Regions from separate parts of the Streptomyces sp. NPDC052114 genome, predicted to be linked through region 4. Evidence: riboswitches for the same ligand, from Rfam matches in the RefSeq annotation. Region 4 holds a riboswitch; each other region holds the start of a gene.
What was found. A riboswitch is a leader RNA that binds a small molecule or an ion and turns the genes downstream of it on or off. The one in region 4 is predicted to bind cobalamin.

Region 1: linked by a shared signal. The riboswitch ahead of AB0L89_RS03800 (ABC transporter substrate-binding protein) and the one ahead of AB0L89_RS09895 (ribonucleoside-diphosphate reductase subunit alpha) in region 4 are both predicted to bind cobalamin.
Region 2: linked by a shared signal. The riboswitch ahead of metE (5-methyltetrahydropteroyltriglutamate--homocysteine S-methyltransferase) and the one ahead of AB0L89_RS09895 (ribonucleoside-diphosphate reductase subunit alpha) in region 4 are both predicted to bind cobalamin.
Region 3: linked by a shared signal. The riboswitch ahead of AB0L89_RS28735 (CbtB-domain containing protein) and the one ahead of AB0L89_RS09895 (ribonucleoside-diphosphate reductase subunit alpha) in region 4 are both predicted to bind cobalamin.

The regions. Positions count from the first base shown of each region.
Region 1 is NZ_JBFAWC010000001.1:894,749-899,832, forward strand. Features, by position in the region: gene AB0L89_RS03790 (helix-turn-helix domain-containing protein) at 71-931, shown strand; gene AB0L89_RS03795 (VOC family protein) at 937-1,434, shown strand; cobalamin riboswitch at 1,462-1,647, shown strand; gene AB0L89_RS03800 (ABC transporter substrate-binding protein) at 1,713-2,780, shown strand; gene AB0L89_RS03805 (iron chelate uptake ABC transporter family permease subunit) at 2,777-3,946, shown strand; gene AB0L89_RS03810 (ABC transporter ATP-binding protein) at 3,943-4,830, shown strand; gene AB0L89_RS03815 (metallophosphoesterase) at 4,968-5,084, shown strand, end outside.
Region 2 is NZ_JBFAWC010000016.1:139,239-144,322, reverse strand. Features, by position in the region: gene AB0L89_RS31080 (ester cyclase) at 1-185, opposite strand, end outside; gene AB0L89_RS31075 (helix-turn-helix domain-containing protein) at 305-952, shown strand; gene metE (5-methyltetrahydropteroyltriglutamate--homocysteine S-methyltransferase) at 1,049-3,373, opposite strand; cobalamin riboswitch at 3,535-3,768, opposite strand; cobalamin riboswitch at 3,859-4,039, shown strand; gene AB0L89_RS31065 (CoA-acylating methylmalonate-semialdehyde dehydrogenase) at 4,251-5,084, shown strand, end outside.
Region 3 is NZ_JBFAWC010000014.1:110,746-115,829, forward strand. Features, by position in the region: gene AB0L89_RS28725 (hypothetical protein) at 1-122, opposite strand, end outside; gene AB0L89_RS28730 (CbtA family protein) at 222-983, opposite strand; gene AB0L89_RS28735 (CbtB-domain containing protein) at 1,006-1,227, opposite strand; cobalamin riboswitch at 1,266-1,401, opposite strand; gene AB0L89_RS28740 (SH3 domain-containing protein) at 1,427-1,789, opposite strand; gene AB0L89_RS28745 (GNAT family N-acetyltransferase) at 1,849-2,652, opposite strand; gene AB0L89_RS28750 (Tat pathway signal sequence domain protein) at 2,936-3,772, shown strand; gene AB0L89_RS28755 (DUF5954 family protein) at 3,803-4,819, opposite strand; gene AB0L89_RS28760 (hypothetical protein) at 4,961-5,084, opposite strand, start outside.
Region 4 is NZ_JBFAWC010000003.1:671,351-676,434, reverse strand. Features, by position in the region: gene AB0L89_RS09900 (ribonucleotide-diphosphate reductase subunit beta) at 1-554, opposite strand, end outside; gene AB0L89_RS09895 (ribonucleoside-diphosphate reductase subunit alpha) at 554-2,947, opposite strand; cobalamin riboswitch at 3,077-3,218, opposite strand; gene AB0L89_RS09890 (GNAT family N-acetyltransferase) at 3,335-3,829, opposite strand; gene mctP (monocarboxylate uptake permease MctP) at 3,932-5,084, opposite strand, start outside.

The DNA of each region.
Region 1 (5,084 bases), on a different contig from region 4:
CGGGCCGCCCGGAGCCCCGCGCGTCCGGAGAGCCGCGCCCGCCCGGGAGGCCTCGCGCATACTGGGAGCCATGGGCAGCCAGGAGTTCGTCCGGGCCGTTCCCCGGCTCGACGGCATGGTCGTCTCCGCGGTCGGCTACCGCACCACGGGGATGCGGCCCACCCTGCACCGGGGCCTGCCCTCGCCGTATCTGACCGTGATCTTCTCGCTGGACGGGCCCATCGCCACCGGTGCCACCCCCGGCCAGGCCACCGGCGCGGACGCGGTGCGCACCGACATCGTCCTGGGCGGCCTGCACCAGAGCCCCGCCTACGTCGCCCAGCCCGAGCACGAGGCCGGCATCCAGCTCGCCGTGCACCCCCTGGCGGCCCGCGCGCTCCTCGGCCTGCCCGCCGCCGAGCTGGCGGGGCAGCTCGTCACCGCCGGTACGGACGTCCTCGGCGACCGCGCCGCCGAGATCCGCGAGCGGCTCTGCGCGCTGGAGCGCTGGGCGGACCGCTTCGCCCTCCTCGCCGCGTATCTGCGCCACCGCGCCGCCGCCGACCGGGCCGCCGCACCCGTGCGCCCCGAGGTCGCCGAGGCCTGGGCCTGGCTGGCCAGGCACCGCGGCGCGGGCACCCTGGACGGCCTGGCCCGGCACGTCGCGCTGAGCGAGCGCCGGCTGACCGCGCTCTTCCGCGCCGAGACCGGGCTCGGCCCCAAGCAGGCGGCCCGCCTGATGCGCTTCCAGCACGCCAAGGCCGCCGTGGTCCGCGCCGCCGCGGCGGACACCCCGCGCGACCTCGCCCGGATCGCGGCCGACTCCGGGTACTACGACCACTCCCATCTCGTACGCGACTTCCAGCAGTACACGGGCGCGAGCCCCACCCGCTGGCTGGCCGAGGAGTGCCGGAATATCCAAGCCGGGGCGCACGGCACGGACGAAGACTGAGAGCCATGAACACCACACCCGACACCACGCACGGAACCACCCACGACGCCACGGCCGACACCACGTCCGACGCCACGGCCGGCCGACGGCTGCACACGCCGGCCCCCGCGATCTGGCCCGGCGTCCAGGCGCGCGACGCCCTCGCCCTGATCGACTTCCTCGTCGGCACCGTCGGCTTCCTGCGCACCGCCGTCTACGAGGACGGCGGCCGCGTCGCCCACGCCCAGCTCGACTGGCCCGAGGGCGGCGGCATCATGCTCGGCTCGTACGACCCGGCCACGGCCTCCGGCACCTGCGGAACGCCGGGCACCACCGGGGCGTACATCGTCACCGACGAGGTCGACGCCCTGTACGCCCGGCTCGTCGCGGCGGGCGTCGAGATCACGGGCGAGATCGAGGACAAGCCGTACGGAAGCCGTGAGTTCGCCATCGCCGATCCGGAGGGAAACCGCTGGTCGTTCGGCACCTACCGCGGCGAGCCGAGGCCCCTTCCGGCCGCCTGAGGCCGCGCAGGCCCCCGACCGGCAGCGTGATAACTTGCGCAAGCCAGTCAAACCCACACCTGGGCCAGGGAATCCGGTGGAAGTCCGGAACTGACGCGCAGCGGTGAGGGGGACGGGCGGGGCCACGGCCACTGGGCGTCCTCGGACGCCCGGGAAGGCGCCCCGTCCGGCCGATCCCGAGTCCGAAGACCTGCTGGCGCCTCCGCTCGCGCACCGGGCGACGGGGGTCGTGACGCAGGCCAGGCTCCGCGTATGAGCCGTGAGACTCAAGGGATCGTGTGTCCTCCACAGCCCGTACCCGTACCCGTATACGTACCCGTGTACGTCTGTCCGCCCTGCTGTGCGCGGGGGCGTTCGCGCTGACCGCGTGCGGCGGCTCCACGGACGGCTCCTCGTCGAAGTCCGCGGGCGACCGCGCCGACGGCTACCCCGTCACGGTCACCTCCTGCGGAAAGAAGGCCGAGGTCAAGGCGCCGCCGCAGCGGGCCGTCTCCCTCGACCAGGGGTCCACGGAGATCCTGCTCTCCCTCGGTCTCGCCGACCGCATGGTGGGCACCGGCACCTGGACCGACCCCGTCCTGAAGAACCTGGCGAAGGACAACGCGAAGGTGGAGCGGCTCTCCGACCGCTACCCGGCGCTGGAGAAGGTCCTCTCCAAGGAGCCCGACTTCGTCAGCGCGTCCTTCCTCTACACGGTCGGCAAGGGCGGCGTCGCCGACCGCGCCAAGTTCACCGAACTCGGCGTGCCCGTCTACGTCTCGCCCACCGACTGCGCGGGCAAGGACAACGACGGCGGCGGCGACGGCAAGCGCGTGAAGACCCTCACCATGGACACGGTCTACGGCGAGGTGCGCGACCTGGCGAAGGTGTTCGGCGTCGAGAGGCGCGGCGAGCGGCTGATCGCCGACATGAAGGGCCGGATCACCAGGGCCACCAAGGACATCGACGCCTCCGACGCGAGGCTCCTGTACTGGTTCGCCAACTCCGACGCCCCGTACATGGCGGGCTGCTGCGGCGCCCCCGGCATCATCACCCGCGAGCTCGGCGCGAAGAACGTCTTCGACGACACCCGTGACGAGTGGCCCCAGATCAACTGGGAGACCGTCGCCGACCGCGACCCCGACGTCCTCGTCATCGGCGACCTCACGCGCAAGTCGCAGTCGGCGGAGAGCGCCGCCGCGAAGATCAAGTTCCTGGAGACCAACCCGGCGACCAAGAACCTGACCGCGGTGAAGAAGAAGCGGTACGTCCTGCTCAGCGGCCAGGCCATGAACCCCACGGTCCGCACGGTGGACGGCATCGAACAAGTGGCGGCGGGCCTGAAGAAGTTCGGCCTCACCAAGTGACGGAGCGCGTCCGCGAGCCTGCGGGGAAGACCGGCCGCGAGGCCGTCGCGGGGCCCCTCGGCGAGCCTGCCGGGGAGGCCGTCCCCGGGACCGCCCCGGCGATGGACGACGCCCCGGCGGCGGTCGGCCCGGCGGTGGTCGGCCCGCGTGGGGCGTTCGTGCGGCAGGTGTCGTGCTGGGCCGCAGGCGGCCTCGCGCTCGTGCTGTCCATCGCCGTCGCCGTCACCATCGGGCCCGCGGACATCTCCGTCCCCGACGTCTGGTCGGCCGTCGCCGCCCACCTCGGCTGGGGCGAGGCCCGGCTCACGCCGATCCGGGACGGCATCGTCTGGAACCTGCGGATGCCCCGCACCCTGCTCGCCGCCGTCTGCGGCGCCGGGCTCGCGGTCTGCGGGGCGGTCATGCAGTCCCTGCTGCGCAATCCGCTCGCCGACCCGTTCGTGCTCGGGGTCTCCTCGGGGGCGTCCACCGGCGCGGTCGCGGTCGTCGTCCTCGGCGTCGGCGGGGGAGTGGTGTCGGTCTCCGCGGGCGCCTTCGTCGGCGCGCTCTTCTCCTTCGCCCTGGTGCTGCTCCTGAGCCACACCCTGGGCGGCACCACCGACCGGGTCGTCCTCTCCGGCGTCGCGGCCATGCAGCTCTTCTCCGCGCTGACCTCGTTCGTCATCCTCACCGCGGGCGACGCGGAGACCACCCGCGGCGTGCTGTTCTGGCTGCTCGGCTCGCTCAGCGGGGTCGGCTGGACGGACGTGTGGCTGTGCGGCGCGGTCCTCGCCGCGGCGCTGGTGATCTGTCTGTCCCACGCCCGCACGCTCGACGCGTTCGCCTTCGGCCCGGAGGCGGCGGCGACCCTGGGCGTCCGCGTGGCCCGCACCCGGCTCGTGCTGCTCTGCGCGACGGCGCTCCTGACCGCGGCCCTGGTCAGCTCGGCGGGCGCCATCGGCTTCGTCGGCCTGGTCCTGCCGCACGCGGCCCGCGCGTTCGTCGGCTCCGGCCACGCACGGCTGCTCCCCGTCACCGCGCTCGCCGGCGCGGTCTTCCTGGTCTGGGTGGACACGCTGGCCCGCACGGTCCTCGACCCGCAGGAGGTCCCGGTGGGCGTGGTGACCTCGCTCATCGGCGTACCGGCGTTCGTGGCGGTGCTCTACCGGACGAGGAGGGCGGCATGACGCACGAGGCGACCGACACGCACTCCGCCACGGACCCGGCTGCGGCCACCGCCACGGGCCCGGCTGCGGCCACCGCCACGGACCCCGCTGCGGCCACCGCCGCCGGGCTGCGCGCCGACCGCGTCGCCCGGGAGGCGGGCGGGCGGCTCGTCGTGGACGGTGTCAGCCTCGCCCCGCCCGCCGGTGCCACGGTCGGCCTCCTCGGCCCCAACGGCTCCGGCAAGTCCACGCTCCTGCGCATCCTCGCGGGCGTCCTCGCCCCGGCCTCCGGAGTGGTCACGCTGGACGGCCGCCCGCTGTCCGACACGGGCCGCCGCACGGTGGCGCGCCGCATCGCCGTGGTGGAGCAACACGCGGCGACACAGGTCGAGTTGACCGTACGCGATGTCGTACGCCTGGGCCGCATCCCGCACCGCCGGGCGTGGTCGGCGCCCTCGGCCCACGACGAGCGGGCCGTGCGCGAGGCGTTGGAGCGCACCGGTCTGACCGGCCGCGCCGCCCAGTCCTGGCACACGCTCTCCGGCGGCGAGCGCCAGCGCGTGCAGATCGCCCGCGCCCTCGCCCAGGAGCCGCGCGAGCTCCTCCTGGACGAACCCACCAACCACCTGGACATCCAGCACCAGCTGGACCTCCTGTCCCTGGTGGCCGACCTCCCCGTCACCAGCGTGATCGCGCTGCACGACCTCAACCTCGCGGCGATGTTCTGCGACCACCTCCTGGTCCTGAAGGAGGGTGCGGCGTACGCGGCCGGCACCCCCGCCGAAGTGATCACCGAACAGCTCATCGCGGAGGTGTACGGGGTGCGGGCGGTGGTGACCCCGGGGGTGGGGGAGGACGGCGGGCCCGAGGGGGGACGGCCCTCGGTGCGCTTTCTGCGGGGGTGAGTGCGGAGCGGCATACGGAGAGATCAATTCCGGTGCCGACTGCACTACTTTGGGGCCCTGGGCTTCGCGATGCCCGGCCCTCTGGAGGCAGGCGCGACGGGCGGCTCCGGCGCCCCACGAGAGAAAGGCGCAGCACAATGATCGTGATCGCGCACCTCAGCGACCCTCACATCGACACCGACGACGGCGGGCGCAGCGTCGCACGGGCCCAGGCCGTCATGGACTACGTGAACGGCCTCCCGTACGACCTGGAC
Region 2 (5,084 bases), on a different contig from region 4:
GCGTCGTGCACCGCGCTGATGGCCTCCTTGAAGCCCCGAGGGCCCCGGACGTTCTGGTGCTTGCCCTCCGAGGTGACGAAGTCGTCGGTGAACAGGCCGTCGGCGACGCCGGTGTCGCCGGCCTCCAGTGCCGCGTACAGCTTGCGGATGGCGTCCTTGCGCGCTTCCCGTGCGGGAGCAGTCATGGGATCTTCCCTCCGGATCATTTACTGAGTGATGTGTCAGTAAGTTAACCTTCTTCTGAGCGATTACTCAATAAAGAAGTGACCGCTCGACAGGGATCGGCGACGAAAGGGGACATGAGGTGACGCAGGCGCGGCGCGGAAGGCCGTCGACCGGGGTGCGGGAGGCGGTCCTGAAGAGCACCGTCGAGGTGCTCGGCGAGGCGGGCATCGCCCTGTCCACCAAGGAGATCGCGCGCCGGGCGGGCGTGGCGGAGTCGAGCATCTTCTACCACTTCGGCGACCGGCTCGGCCTGCTGCAGGCGGTCATCGGGCAGCATCTGCCGGTGTTCTCCGACGCCACGGTCGTGCTCGGGCGGCGCGAGCCCGACGGGGACGCGGCTCCCGAGGGCGATGCGGCCTCTGCGGGGGCCGGGGAGGACCTGCGGTCCGACCTGGTGGCCGTGGTGAGCGGCCTGGAGCGCTTCTACCTGGGGATCATGCCGATCCTCGGCACCCTGCAGTCCGACCGCCAGCTGCGCGAACTCCTCGTGGGGCGCGAGGGTGCGGTGGGCCCGCACCTGGCGCACGGCGTGGTCGCCGACCTGCTGCGCACCGAGCAGGGGGCCGGGCGGGTGCGCGCGGGCCTGGACCCGGCGGCGGGCGCGCTGCTGCTCATCGGGGCCGCCCACCAGCGGGCCATGCACCGCTATCTGCTCGGGTCCGGCGCCGAGGCGTTCCTGCCGCCGGTCGACACGGTGGTGGACGCGCTGCTGCCGTCGTTCGCCTGACGGGACGCGGCACGACGGCGCACGTTCCGGGCACCGCTGGTGCCCTTGCCGGAGCGGCGACCCCCTCAAGTGGCCGCCCCGGCAAGGGGATCGGGGTCAGGCGGTGCGCTCGGGCAGCTCCGCCCGCACCTCACGGGCCGCGGCGACCAGGCTCGCCAGCGATGCCTTGGTCTCCGGCCAGCCGCGCGTCTTGAGACCGCAGTCCGGGTTCACCCACAGCCGGTCGGCGGGAATGGCTTCAAGTCCCTTGCGCAGCAGGGCCGCCGACTCCGCCGTGCTGGGCACGCGCGGCGAGTGGATGTCGTAGACGCCGGGCCCGACCTCGCGGGGATAGCCGCCCGTGGCCAGCTCGTCCGCGACCTGCATGTGCGAGCGGGCCGCCTCCAGACTGATGACGTCGGCGTCGAGTTCGTCGATGGCGCGCAGGATGTCGCCGAACTCGGCGTAGCACATGTGGGTGTGGATCTGGGTGTCCGGACGTACGCCGCTCGTGGAGAGGCGGAACGACTCCGTAGCCCAGGCGAGGTACGCGGCCTGGTCGGCGGCGCGCAGCGGCAGCGTCTCGCGCAGCGCGGGCTCGTCGACCTGGATCACCGAAGTGCCCGCCGCCTCCAGGTCGTTCACCTCGTCGCGCAGCGCGAGGGCGACCTGGCGCGCGGTGTCGCCGAGCGGCTGGTCGTCGCGGACGAAGGACCAGGCGAGCATCGTGACGGGACCCGTGAGCATGCCCTTGACCGGACGGGCGGTGAGGGACTGGGCGTAGGACGTCCAGCGCACCGTCATCGGCTCGGGCCGCGAGATGTCGCCCGCGAGCACCGGCGGGCGCACATAGCGCGTGCCGTACGACTGGACCCAGCCGTGCTGCGTGGCCAGATATCCGGTGAGCTGCTCGGCGAAGTACTGGACCATGTCGTTGCGTTCGGCCTCGCCGTGCACCAGGACGTCCAGGCCCGCCTTCTCCTGGAAGGCGATCACCTCCTGGATCTCGGCCCTGATGCGCTCCTCATAGCCGTCGGTGTCCACCCGTCCGGCGCGCAGGTCGGCGCGCGCGGTACGCAGTTCGGTCGTCTGCGGGAAGGAGCCGATGGTGGTCGTCGGCAGCTGCGGCAGGCCGAGGCGGCCCCGCTGGGCGGGCGCGCGCTCCGGGTAGGCGTGCGCGCGGCGGGCGTCGGCCTCGGTGACGCCCGCGACGCGGGCGCGTACCGCCGGATCGTGGGTGAGCGCCGAGCCGGCCCGGGAGGCCAGGTCGGCCCGGTTGGCGGCCAGTTCGGCGGTGATGGCGCCGGGTCCCTGGGCCAGGCCGCGCGCCAGGACGGCGATCTCGGTGGTCTTCTGCCGGGCGAAGGCCAGCCAGCGGGCGATCTGCGGGTCGATGTCGCGCTCGGCGGTCGCGTCCAGCGGGACGTGCAGCAGCGAGCAGGACGCGGAGACGTCGACCCGGTCGGCGAGCCCGAGGAGGGTGCCCAGCGTGGCGAGCGACTTCTCCAGGTCGTTGAGCCAGATGTTGCGGCCGTTGACCACGCCCGCGACCAGCCGCTTGCCGGGCAGTCCGCCGACGGCCGCGAGGTCGTCGAGCTGGCCCGCGGCCGACTCGGTGAAGTCGAGGGCGAGCCCCTCGACCGGCGCCTTGGCGAGCACGGGCAGCGCCTTGCCGAGCCTGCCGAAGTAGGAGGCGACGAGCAGCCTGGGCCGGTCGGTGAGGGCGCCGAGGTCGCGGTAGGCGCGCGTGGCCGCGTTCAGCTCGGCCGGGGTGCGGTCCTGGACCAGCGCGGGTTCGTCGAGCTGGACCCAGTCGGCGCCCGCGGCCCGCAGGTCGGCGAGCACCTCCGCGTACACGGGGAGCAGCCGGTCCAGGAGCGTCAGCGGCTCGAAGTCCGGGGCCACGCCGGGCGCGGGCTTGGCGAGCAGCAGATACGTGACCGGGCCGACCAGGACCGGGCGCGCGGTGTGCCCCTGCGCGAGCGCTTCCCTGAGCTCGTCGACCTGCTTGCCGGAGTCTGCGGTGAAGACGGTGTCGGGACCCAGCTCGGGCACCAGATAGTGGTAGTTCGTGTCGAACCACTTGGTCATCTCCAGCGGCGCCACGTCCTGGGTGCCGCGGGCCATCGCGAAGTACCCGTCCAGGGCGTCGGCGGTGACGGCGTCGCGGTGCCGGGCGGGGACGGCGCCGACCATCACGCTGGTGTCCAGGACGTGGTCGTAGTACGAGAAGTCGCCGGTCGGCACCTCGTGGAGGCCGGCGTCGGCGAGGTGGCGCCAGGCGGTCCGGCGCAGCGTCGCGGCGGTCTCCCGCAGCTCCTGGGCGGTGACCCGGCCCTTCCAGTAGCCCTCGACGGCCTTCTTCAGTTCGCGGTTCTGGCCCTGGCGGGGGTAGCCGTACACGGTGGCGTGCACTGCCGCGGCTGCGGACTTGGATGTCACGGAACTCTCCTTCGCGAGCGTGTCGGTGCCGATCCCGGCGGCGACGGGGGCGCGAAGGGTGTGACGCATCGGGAGGAGCGGACCGGCGCCGTGCGCGCGGTCGTCCGCCTGATGTGTACGCCGACCCGCCCTCGAGGTCACCGAGATCTCCGTGCGCGATCGGTCGCGCACGGGCAACGGGCAGGTCTTCGGACTCGCGGGCCCGTCCACCGCCTTCGTGAGAAGGCGCGGACACCTACTGGCCGTCGCTTCCCAGGACCGGCTCTCCGGTCCCAGTGCGTGTGACGGCGGTCGTTCCCGCTCACCGCTGCGGGGCAGTCCCGGATTCCCACCGGGTTCCCTCTTGCGACGCGCCTGCCTGGCGGGCAGGGCGAACCAGCTGCAGTGGTCAGCGTATACCCGCCGAAGGTCACGCAGGTGGCCCGCGGATGTCGACCCGGTGCCGGGGAGGGTGGGGTGGACTTACTAGGACGTCCAACTATATGTTCGTGAGCAGAGCCCGCGGTGCAGGGAAGCCGGTGTGAATCCGGCGCGGTCCCGCCACTGTGACCGGGGAGTGCGTTCTCGCCGAGCGATACGCCACTGACGGACAAGTCCCGTCGGGAAGGCGGGAGAACGCGCGTTGATCCGGGAGTCAGGATACCGGCCGCGGGGTGTTCCGTGTTGTCCACGAGGATGGAGCAGACACGCATGGCACCGGTCCGTACCCACGACCCAGGTGATCCGGCGGAGCGCGCGGCGGTCCCCGCCCGCGCTCAACTCCCCGACGGCCCCTAGGCCTTCGCGTCCCACGGCTGCCCCGGCCACGCCCCCCGACGGGCGCTGTCGGCGGTCTGCCGTGCCATCCCCGGATCCCACCTGACGAGAGCAGGCTCCCATGGTCCGTGAACTGACCCATCTCATCTCCGGCAAGCACGTGCGCGGGGCCTCGGGGCTCTACGCCGACGTGTACGACCCCAACTCCGGCTCCGTGCAGGCCCAGGTGCCGCTGGCCGGCCGCGCGGAGACGGCCGAGGCGATCGCCGACGCCGAGGAGGCGCAGCGCGCGTGGGGCGAGTGGAACCCGCAGCGGCGCGCCCGCGTCCTGCTGCGCTTCCTCCAACTCGTCGAGGGCGAGCGGGACTCGCTGGCCCGGCTCCTGTCCGGCGAGCACGGCAAGACCGTCGCCGACGCCCACGGCGACCTGCAACGCGGCCTGGAGGTCGTCGAGTTCGCCGCGGGCATCCCGCATCTGCTGAAGGGCGAGTTCACCGACAACGCGGGCACCGGCATCGACGTGTACTCCTTGCGCGTACCCCTCGGCGTCATGGCCGGGATCACCCCGTTCAACTTCCCCGCGATGATCCCGCTGTGGCAGCTGGCGCCCGCGCTCGCCTGCGGCAACTCCTTCGTCCTCAAGCCGTCCGAGCGCGCGCCGTCCGTACCGCTCAGGCTCGCCGAACTGTTCCTGGAGGCGGGCCTGCCGCCCGGCGTCCTGAACGTCGTCAACGGCGGCAAGGAAGCCGTGGACACCCTCCTGGAGGACCCGCGCGTCCAGGCGCTCGGCTTCGTCGGCTCCACCCCGATCGCCGCGCACATCTACGCCACCGCCGCCGCGCAGGGCAAGCGCGCCCAGTGCTTCGGCGGCGCCAAGAACCACATGATCGTTATGCCGGACGCCGACCTCGACCAGGCCGTGGACGCCCTGATCGGCGCCGGGTACGGCTCCGCG
Region 3 (5,084 bases), on a different contig from region 4:
TTCGCGCTCTGTCCGCCGATCTGCCGTCGGCTCGCGACGAGTTGGTCGTACTCCTCAGGAGTCAGGGCGACCGCGTCACGGCCGCCGAGAACGATGTGGCGCGGCTGAAGTCGTCTGCTCACTCGGCTCCTCTGCTCGACGCCGGTCCATGGTCCCGGTGTAACGCGAGAGGGCCCCCGGAAGGTTCCGTGGGCCCTCACTCGCCGCTGGGGTCGACCGGGTCACCGCCCGGTGGACACCGCCTGTCCGGAGGCGACGTCCGCGGACCCCGGCCGCAGCAGACGCTGCGCCAACTCACCGAAGATCAGGCCGAATCCGCCCCACAGCACGATCTGCGTGGCGAGGGCGGAGAGCCGGAACCGCCACAGGAGCGCGGCCGGGAAGTTCCCCGGCACGTCGTTGATCACCGGCAGGACGGCGAACGCGATACCGACCGCGACGGCGAAGCCGAGCACGGCCGCCACCGTCGCGTACCAGGTGCCGATCCGTGGCGCGAGCCGCTTGCCGAGGATGGTGGCACCGATCGCGAGGAGCACGCTGAGCACGATCATCAGGAAGTACAGGGTCGTCCGCTTGCCGATGGTGTCGGGGTTGCCGACGGCGGGCGGATTGGCCGGGTACTTCAGGAACGGCACGACGTACACCGCAAGAAGGGCGCATCCGGACAGCAGCAGCGCCGTGGCGCGCGGGCCGAAGCGGCCCACCCGCCCGAGGGCGAAACAGAAGGCGAGCGCGGCGATGCCCCCGAAGGCCACGCCGTAGACGAGGATGCCGGTGGCGAGACCGGCCGTGGACTGCAGGCTCCGCGAGACGAGTTCGACCTCGTCGCCGTGGGAGTGGGCGGCGTGGGCCTCCTCGAAGCCGATGGCGGCGTCGACGTTCGGCTCGCCGAGCCAGTAGGAGATCACGAGGGCGAGCACGCCGGCCCCCAGGCCGGCGAGCATGCCCCGAACGAGCAGATTGCGTACGGTGGCGGAGTTCATGAGCGCGCGGCGTTCCTCCGGCTCAGTGGCAGGGGAAGCCGAGCAGATGGCGGGCGTCGTGGACCCACTCATGGACCTCCGCGCCGCTGAACACGGAGACGGCGCCCTGCTCGGCGCCGACGAAGTACAACAGGACCAGCATCAGGATCCCGAAGAAGACCGCCCAGGGAGCGATCACCTTCAACGGCAGCCTGTCCGGCACGACAGGGGTGGTGGCGGTCGGCGGGGCGACGTGCTGCGCCATGGCGGAGCCTCCTCTGGGAATTCGCGTCCCATCTCGGTGGTGCACAGGACGACCGTCACGGGTCTGGCTCACGAGGGCCCGAAGGCCCTCGCACACAGTGGCGCGACCGCGCCGGATTCCCACCGGCTTCCGCCGACCGTCGTCGACAACAGCACGACGTTACCGTGTGTCGCGTTCATGGCCAAGAGGGGGCGGCCCCTCACCGGTCGGTCATCAGGCTGCTGACCGGCACCCACCCTTCCCGCCCGTCGGAGTTCCGGCACCACAGCCAGCCGCTCGCACGGTCCTCGGCGACCACCTCCAGGGTGTCCCCCGCGGCCGTGGGCAGTTCCGTCGTGTCGTACGGGATCTCGACGCGCACCGATCCGGACGGGCCCGAGAGGTGCCGGGCCGGGACCCAGCCCGTTCCGTGGGCGGCGGTCACGAAGACGAACTCCGGCCAGTCGGGGCTGCGTTCGCCGGCCTCGACGCGGTCACCCGCGGCGAGGCGGAGCGGTTCGCGTGCGGGAATCTCGTGGGACGACCGTGCCGTCACCTGCTTGGTGGGCCGCGTACTCGTCATGGGGTCCTCCAGGCGCCCGGTCCATCACCGTGATCCTTGAGTCGCGCTTCCGTGGCTCGTCAGTCGCTCTTCAGCGTGTAGAAGTGCACCGGCGAGTTTGGCCGGAAGCCGATCCGCGGATACACCGGCGCGCCCGCCGCCGTCGCGTGCAGGGTGGCGCGGGTCAGACCCGTGGCGCGGGCACCCTCGTGGAGCGCCTTGCGGGTCACCGCCTCGCCGTAGCCCCGTCGTTCCCACTCCGGGTCCGTGGCGACGAGCACGACGAAGAGGCGGCCGTCCGTCTCGACGGTGGCGGCACAGGTCACGGGGACGCCGTCCCGTACACCCAGATAGGCGTGCACGCCTTCCTTCCACAGGGCCGACCCGAGGAGCCCGTCACGGCCGTCCTCCAGCGGGAAGCCGTAGGCGCGCGAGTTCAGATCCGCGTACGCCCGCAGCTGGTCGTCGGTGGTCACCCGCTCGAACGTCAGGTCGGGGTGGACCGGGTCGGGGATCGGCAGGAAGTCCCCTGCCATGCCGGTGCCGGGAAAGGCGTACGCGAGGCCCGCCTTGTCGGCCGCCGCCTCCAACTGCTCCCGCGCCTCGTCGCCGAGGAGGCCCTCGAAGAGCCAGAGGAATCCGGGGTGCCGCTTCGCGCGCATGATGTCCGCGGCCCGGCGCAGGCGCTCCTCGACGAGTTCCGGGCCCGCGTCGACATCGGTCAGCGTGAGGCAGTTCCAGAAGGCGAACCGGCAGTCGGCCCAGCGCACGGCGATGCCCGGCAGGTCCCGCACGTCCGCGTCCGCGTCGCGGTCGAGCACCAGGGTGCGCCAGCCCGCGGCCAGCTGCTCCATCGATTCGATCGATTCCGTGCGATCGGTCATGGGACCTCCTGAGGGTACGGCGATTCGGGGATTGATCCTGAAGTGTCCCTCACGTACGACGCCGCACTGTCCGCATCGTGCGCCACCGTGCCCGCACCGCAACGGAATTGACTCGATACCGCCCCACCCGCCCCACCACACCTCGCTCCGCCCCATTGACGATGCACGGTCATGACGGGACTCTGTACCACACTTGCGAACACCGTTCATTCACGTGAACACACGAGCGTGAGCGGCGGCACGCGTCATGAAGGACCAGCCAGCCATGAGGAGGCAGCGGGAGATGAGTGGATTCCAGGGCGGTACGCAGCAAAGGGGCGCGTCCCGCAGAGGACTTCTGGGCGCGGCGCTCGGCGGCGCGGCGGCGGCCGCGCTTCCCGGGACCGCCTCGGCCCTCTCCGGCATCACCGCACCCGCCGCGCCCGCCGCCGAATGGCGGCTGCGCTGGTCGCCGACCGCCCGCGGCGACGGCATGCGGGCCTGGGAGACCGTCGAGGACGACCGTGCGAACTCCCATCCCGCGGCGAAGCCGCACATCCGCACCGACGGTGACAACTGGCGCTTCACGATGCACACGGTGGACCGGGACACCGCGGGCGACCGGCAGCGGCAGGAGGTCACCGGGTGCCGCGACGGCGACTCCTTCCTGCGCTGGCTGCCGGGCCAGACCTGGCGGCTGACGTACTCCATGTACATCCCTCAGTCCCTGCGGGCGACCAGCACGTTCACGCACATCATGCAGATGAAGCAGCCGGGCCAGGGCACGTCACCGATCGTCGTGCAGTCGCTGCGGCGGGTGGACGGGGTGCAGACCATCGAGCTGAAGGTGTTCGGCTCGGACACGCTCGTCGGCCGCACCGCGCTGTCGCCGCTGCACGACAAGTGGACCGACGTCGATTTCCGGATCACGATCGGTGACGCGTCGTCGGGCTCCGTACGCTGGATCCTCAAGAGCGGCGGCAGCACGGTGATCGACGAGTCGAAGTCCGGGGTCGACACCTTCCTCGCCGACCGGGTCCGGCCCAAGTGGGGCATCTACCGTTCCCTGGGCGACAGTTCGGGCTCGCTCAAGGACTGTCACCTGCTCCTCACCGGGCTCCGCGCCTATCAGCTCGCCTGAGCTGACCGCGCGGGGCCGGACGGATCGGCCTCACTGGTGAATGGTGCCGTCCTCGTCCATGGTCGGGTGCATCTTCGTCGGGCCGTATGTGTCCTGGTCACTGGGGCGGGGCGGCTCCGGACCGTCGGGGCCCAGGCGGACCAGGCGCTGGATGCGGCAGATACGGAACAGGCGCTTGCCCACGCGTACTTCGTTGGCGCGCCCCGCGGCCTTGAAGCGGTCCGCGGCGCGCGCGTACGCGGCCTTGCGGGCGGCGTCGAACTCGTACAGCAGCGGCCAGGTCTCGGTCATCGCGCTGTACAGCGTCCGCCGGGCCTCGTGCGGGGTGGGCCTGAGCGTGCTGAGCGGCTGCCAGCCCTCCTCGTCGCGCTCGGCCACCCCGAAGCCGACCGGCAGCAGCACGACGTCGGGGTGGGTGGCCACGGCCCGCCGGGAGTCGGTGCACACGTCGTCCGGGAATCGGGCCCCGCTGTACGCGAAGCCCCGCAGCGCCGCCAGCAGGGCGCCGGTCATCGGGCTCGCCGGGGACGCGTCGGGGCCGAGCACGCAATCGGCGTCGCAGGACCTGGTGGCCCGTCGGGGCATGGTCCAGGAGCGGTCCGCCGCCTCCCGGTCGGTGGGCCGGGGTGGCTCCAGGCCGTCCTCGCCGATCCGCGCGAACTCGTCCCCGCGCACCACGCGGTAGCGGGTACCCCGCACCTCCAGCTCGTCGACCGGCTCGCGTTCGAGCACGGCGACCGCCGCGAGGAGTTGCCGGCGCTCGCCGGGGTCGTCGGTCTCGTCCTTGGCCCGGAACCACAGGTGGGAGTTGAGCGCGTCGCGGACCTGCTGGGGCGTGCCGTCCACCACCGGTTTCAGCACCCGCCACGCCGCGTCGGCCGCGGGGTCCCGCACCGCGAGTCCGAAGACCGGTCCGCGCAGCGCCAGATGCGGATAGCGCACCGAGGCGTCCACCGCGTCGGACTCCGCCACCAGCTCGGCGGGATCGTCCCGGTCCACCAGACCTGCGTGGAGCCGGGCCAGGTGCCGCTTCCAGTCGTCGGTCATGTGCTCATGGTGCTGCCCTCGACGCGGGCGACGGGCCGGAAGGCCGCAAATGATCGGAATCCCTCGGCTGAGGCATCCGAATGGCATCGGGATGCGATCAAGGGGCTTGCCGGGTGACCGCCGGGCGTGACGCACGCGGCGTCAGGTCGCTCGTCGGCGGGGCGGGCCCGCGCCGTCCCCCTGAAGGGTGATGTCCAGCCGCTCCGAGGCCCGCCATTCGCCGGTGGTACGGCTGATGAGGTAGCTCACCCGGGCGGAGCCCGGC
Region 4 (5,084 bases):
CAGGCCGCGAAGCAGATCAGGTTCAGCAGGAAGCGACGGCGGTCGGCCTGCGTCTGAAGCTGGTCGATCTCCTCGACGTGGTCCATCCACTTGAAGCAGAACTGCGCCTTCTCGCGGATGGAGGGGATGTTCTCCACGGCGGCGAAGGCGGCCGCGCGGTCCTCGGGGTCGGGCAGATAGGTGTCGAGCAGCGTCAGATAGAACTGGACGTGCACGGCCTCCTCGAAGAGCTGACGGCTCAGGTACAGCCGCGCCTCGGGGGAGTTGATGTGCTTGTACAGCGTCAGCACGAGGTTGTTCGCCACGATCGAGTCGCCCGTCGCGAAGAACGCGACCAGCCGGCCGATCATGTGCTGCTCGCCCGGCGAGAGCTTCGCGAGGTCGGCGACGTCCGAGTGGAGGTCGACCTCCTCGACGGTCCAGGTGTTCTTGATGGCGTCCCGGTAGCGCTCGTAGAAGTCCGGGTAGCGCATGGGACGCAGAGTCAGCTCGAAGCCCGGGTCGAGCAGGTTCTTCTCGGAAGACGCGGTCTTCTCGTTGCTGGTGGTGCTCATTACTGGCAGGCCTCGCAGGACTCGGGGTTTTCCAGGGAGCAGGCGACGGCCTCTTCGGGGGTCGCCTGCACGGGGACGGGCGCGGTGGCGGCGGCGCTCGTCCCGCCGGCCGCGCGGGCGATGCGCGTCGCGGGGCGCGAGCGCAGGTAGTACGTGGTCTTCAGGCCCTGCTGCCAGGCGTACGCGTACATCGAGGAGAGCTTGCCGATGGTCGGCGTCTCCAGGAACAGGTTCAGGGACTGCGCCTGGTCCAGGAACGGCGTGCGCGCGGCGGCCATGTCGATCAGGCCGCGCTGCGGGATCTCCCACGCCGTGCGGTACAGCGCGCGGACCTCCTGCGGCACCCAGTCGAAGCCCTGCACCGAGCCGTTGGACTCGCGCAGCGCCTCGCGGGTCTGCGCGTCCCAGACGCCCAGCCGCTTCAGCTCCTCCACCAGGTAGGAGTTGACCTGCAGGAACTCACCCGACAGCGTCTCGCGCTTGAAGAGGTTGGAGACCTGCGGCTCGATGCACTCGTAGACACCGGCGATGGAGGCGATGGTCGCGGTCGGCGCGATGGCGAGGAGCAGCGAGTTGCGCATGCCGGTCGTGGCGATGCGCTCCCGCAGGGCCGCCCAGCGCTCCGGCCAGGTGAGCTCGACGCCGTAGTGGTCGGGGTGCAGGACACCGCGCGCGGTGCGGGTCTTCTCCCAGGCGGGCAGCGGGCCGTTGCGCTCGGCGAGGTCCGCGGACGCCTCGTACGCCGCGAGCATGATGCGCTCGGCGATGCGCGTGGACAGGGCGCGCGCCTCGGGCGAGTCGAAGGGCAGCTTCAGCTGGAAGAAGACGTCCTGGAGACCCATGGCGCCCAGGCCCACCGGACGCCACTTGGCGTTCGAGCGCCCGGCCTGCTCGGTCGGATAGAAGTTGATGTCGACGACGCGGTCGAGGAAGGTCACCGCGGTGCGCACGGTCTCGTCGAGCCGGTCCCAGGCCAGGTCGCCGTTCTCCACGAACGCGCCGAGGTTGACCGAGCCGAGGTTGCAGACGGCCGTCTCCCCGTCGTCCGTCACCTCCAGGATCTCCGTGCAGAGGTTGGAGGAGTGGACGGTGTGGCCGGGCTCCGCGGTCTGGTTGGCGGTGCGGTTGGCGGCGTCCTTGAAGGTCATCCAGCCGTTGCCGGTCTGCGCCAGGGTGCGCATCATGCGGCCGTACAGGTCGCGGGCCGGCATGGTCTTCCTGGCGAGCCCGGCTGCCTCCGCCGTGCGGTAGGCGGCGTCGAACTCCTCGCCCCACAGGTCGACCAGCTCGGGCACGTCGGACGGCGAGAACAGCGACCAGTCCTGGTCGGCGGCGACCCGGCGCATGAACTCGTCGGGGATCCAGTGCGCGAGGTTGAGGTTGTGCGTGCGGCGCGCGTCCTCACCGGTGTTGTCGCGCAGCTCCAGGAACTCCTCGATGTCGGAGTGCCAGGTCTCCAGGTAGACCGCGGCCGCGCCCTTGCGGCGCCCGCCCTGGTTCACGGCGGCGACCGAGGCGTCCAGGGTCTTGAGGAACGGCACGATGCCGTTGGAGTGCCCGTTCGTGCCGCGGATCAGCGAACCGCGCGAGCGGATGCGGGAGTACGAGAGGCCGATGCCGCCCGCGTGCTTGGAGAGCCGGGCCACCTGGTGGTAGCGGTCGTAGATGGAGTCCAGCTCGTCCAGCGGGGAGTCGAGGAGGTAGCAGGAGGACATCTGCGGGTGCCGGGTGCCGGAGTTGAAGAGCGTCGGCGAGGACGGCAGGTAGTCCAGGCGGCTCATCAGGCCGTACAGCGCGGCGACCTCGTCGACGGCGCGGGCGCTCTCGTCCTCCGCCAGACCGCTCGCCACGCGCAGCATGAAGTGCTGCGGGGTCTCGACGACCTGCCGGGTGATGGGGTGGCGCAGCAGATAGCGGCTGTGCAGGGTGCGCAGGCCGAAGTAGCCGAAGCGGAAGTCGGCGCCGTCCGCGAGGGCGGTGTCCACGAGGGCGTCGAGACGGGCCGCGTGGGCGGTCACGAACGACGCGGTGCGGTCGGCGATCAGGCCCTCGCGGTGGCCGACCGCGATGGCGTCGGTGAAGGAGCGCACGCCCTGCGTGGCCGCCTCCTCGCGGATGCCGATCGACAGGAGCCGGGCCGCGAGCTTCGAGTACGCCGGGTCCTCGGAGATGAGCCCCGCGGCCGCCTCGGTCGCCAGCTCCCGCAGCTCGGCCTCGTCGGCGCGCGCCGACCGGCCGCGCAGGGCGGCGGCGGCGACCCGGCCGGGGTCGGCGTCGGGGAGGTCGGCGGTGAGGTCGGTCAGGGTGCGCAGCAGCGCGGTCCCTGGCCCGTCGGTACCCTCGGCGGTCGGCGTCGTCGGCGCTGACGCGGGTTCGGCAGGCGCGATGGTCACGTGGAGCTCTCCCTCGCTCGGCTCTGGGCCTGGGGGAGGGGAACGGCACACACGGGCGCGCCCGGGCAGGGCGGCGTCGCGTCCACCGGCCCATTCCACGAGGCCCGGACGGTCGGCACCCGGGCCGGACGGCTCGGGTGCACTGTCGGCAGGTCCTCGGACTTGCGCGTACGACAAAGACGTACACATACACCGTTGCGGGACAGTTCCGGACTTGCACCGGATTCCCCTGCGACGACAGCGAGCACGAGCATACATCTTGTGCCGGGTTCTTGAAGCAGGCCCACATCTTGTGTCGGTCGGTCAGGTGCGTGAAGGCCGTACTGTTCCGGGGGCGGGGCGCCGCCGCGCCCGGGACGGGGGCGCCGCGGCCCCTGGGGCCGGGTTCTAGAGCCTCAACTCGTAGGTGAGCAGCGACACGTCGTCGATCGGCTGCCAGTCCCGCTCGGGCGTCCGCACGAAGCCCAGGCGCTCGTAGAGCCGGTGGGCGGCGTGCATCGAGGCCTGGGTGGACAGGACCAGGGCGGTGCGGCCCGCGTCCCTGGAGCGCCGTATGCACTCCCGCATCAGTGCCTCCCCGGCGCCCCGGCCGCGCACCGCGCCGGCGACGGCCAGCATCCGGATCTCCGACTCGTCCGCCCGGGACACCTCGGCCATCGCCCCGCCGGACGGGACGAAGGTGACGCCGCCGAGCAGCTCGTCGTCGGCCACGGCCACCAGGACCTCGGCCCGGGCGGCCCGCGCGGCCACGTCGCGCAGCACGTCGAGGTAGGGGTCCTCGGCCCCGAAGTCCAGGTGTCCGCCGTCGAGGTAGGCGTGGGCGGTGAGGGCGCCGAGCGCCTCGTACTCCGCGGGCAGGGCCCGCCTGATCGTGATGTCCATGGGGCGAAGTCTGCAACAGGGGCCGGGCGTGGCGAAGGGCCGCCGGGGGAGTCCCGGCGGCCCTTCGTGGCGTGCGTGCCGCGCCGTGCGCGGAGCGCGGGGTCAGTGCCCGGAGCCCGCCCCCACCTTGGGGAGCTCGACCGAGACGCCCTTGTCGCCGGCGTCCGCGGTGTAGTCCTCGGGCGAGGTCTCGTCGACGCCCTCGGGGGCCTTCAGCGCCTTCAGGACGAAGGTGAGGACCACCGTCACGACGACGTTCAGGACGAACGCGGTGAGGCCGATGTAGCCGATCTCGCCGATGCCCGGGATCGTGTCGGAGGAGCCGCCGAAGTGCTTCTGCGTCGGCGAGGCGACGCCGTACGCGGCCAGCGTGCCGTAGACCATGCCGACCGCCCAGCCGGCGAGCAGCGCCCAGCGGTGGAACCACCGGGTGAACAGGCCGCCGACCAGCGCGGGCATCGTCTGGAGGATCCAGATGCCGCCGAGCAGCTGGAAGTTGATCGCCACGGTCTTGTCCATGCCGAGGACGAAGACCAGGGCGCCCACCTTCACCAGGAGCGAGACCAGCTTGGAGACCTTGGTCTCCTGCTCGGGCGTCGCGTCGGGCTTGAGGAAGTCCTTGTAGATGTTGCGGGTGAAGAGGTTCGCGGCCGCGATGGACATGATGGCCGCGGGGACGAGCGCGCCGATGCCGATCGCCGCGAAGGCCACACCGGTGAACCAGTCGGGGAACATGTCCTCGAAGAGCTGCGGGATCGCCAGCTGGCCGTTGTCGACCTTGATCCCGGCCGCGATCGCCATGAAGCCGAGCAGCGCCAGCAGGCCCAGCATCAGCGAGTACAGCGGCAGGATCGTGGTGTTGCGGCGGATCACGTTGCGGTTCTTGGAGGAGAGCGTCGCCGTGATCGAGTGCGGGTACATGAACAGCGCGAGGGCCGAGCCGAGCGCCAGCGTCGCGTACGTCCACTGGCCGGCCTCCGGCGGTGCGAGCGCGCCGCGCGGCTTGTCGGTCGCCGGGTTGGTCTGCGAGAAGGCCTCACCGGCCTTGGCGAAGATCTCGTCGAAGCCGCCCAGCTTGATCGGGATGTAGATGATCGCGACGGCGATGACGAGATAGATCAGGCCGTCCTTCACGAACGCGATCAGCGCGGGCGCGCGCAGGCCCGAGGAGTACGTGTACGCGGCGAGCACCGCGAACGCGATCAGCAGCGGCAGGTCCTTGATGAACCAGTTGGTGTCCGGACCGCCGCCGATG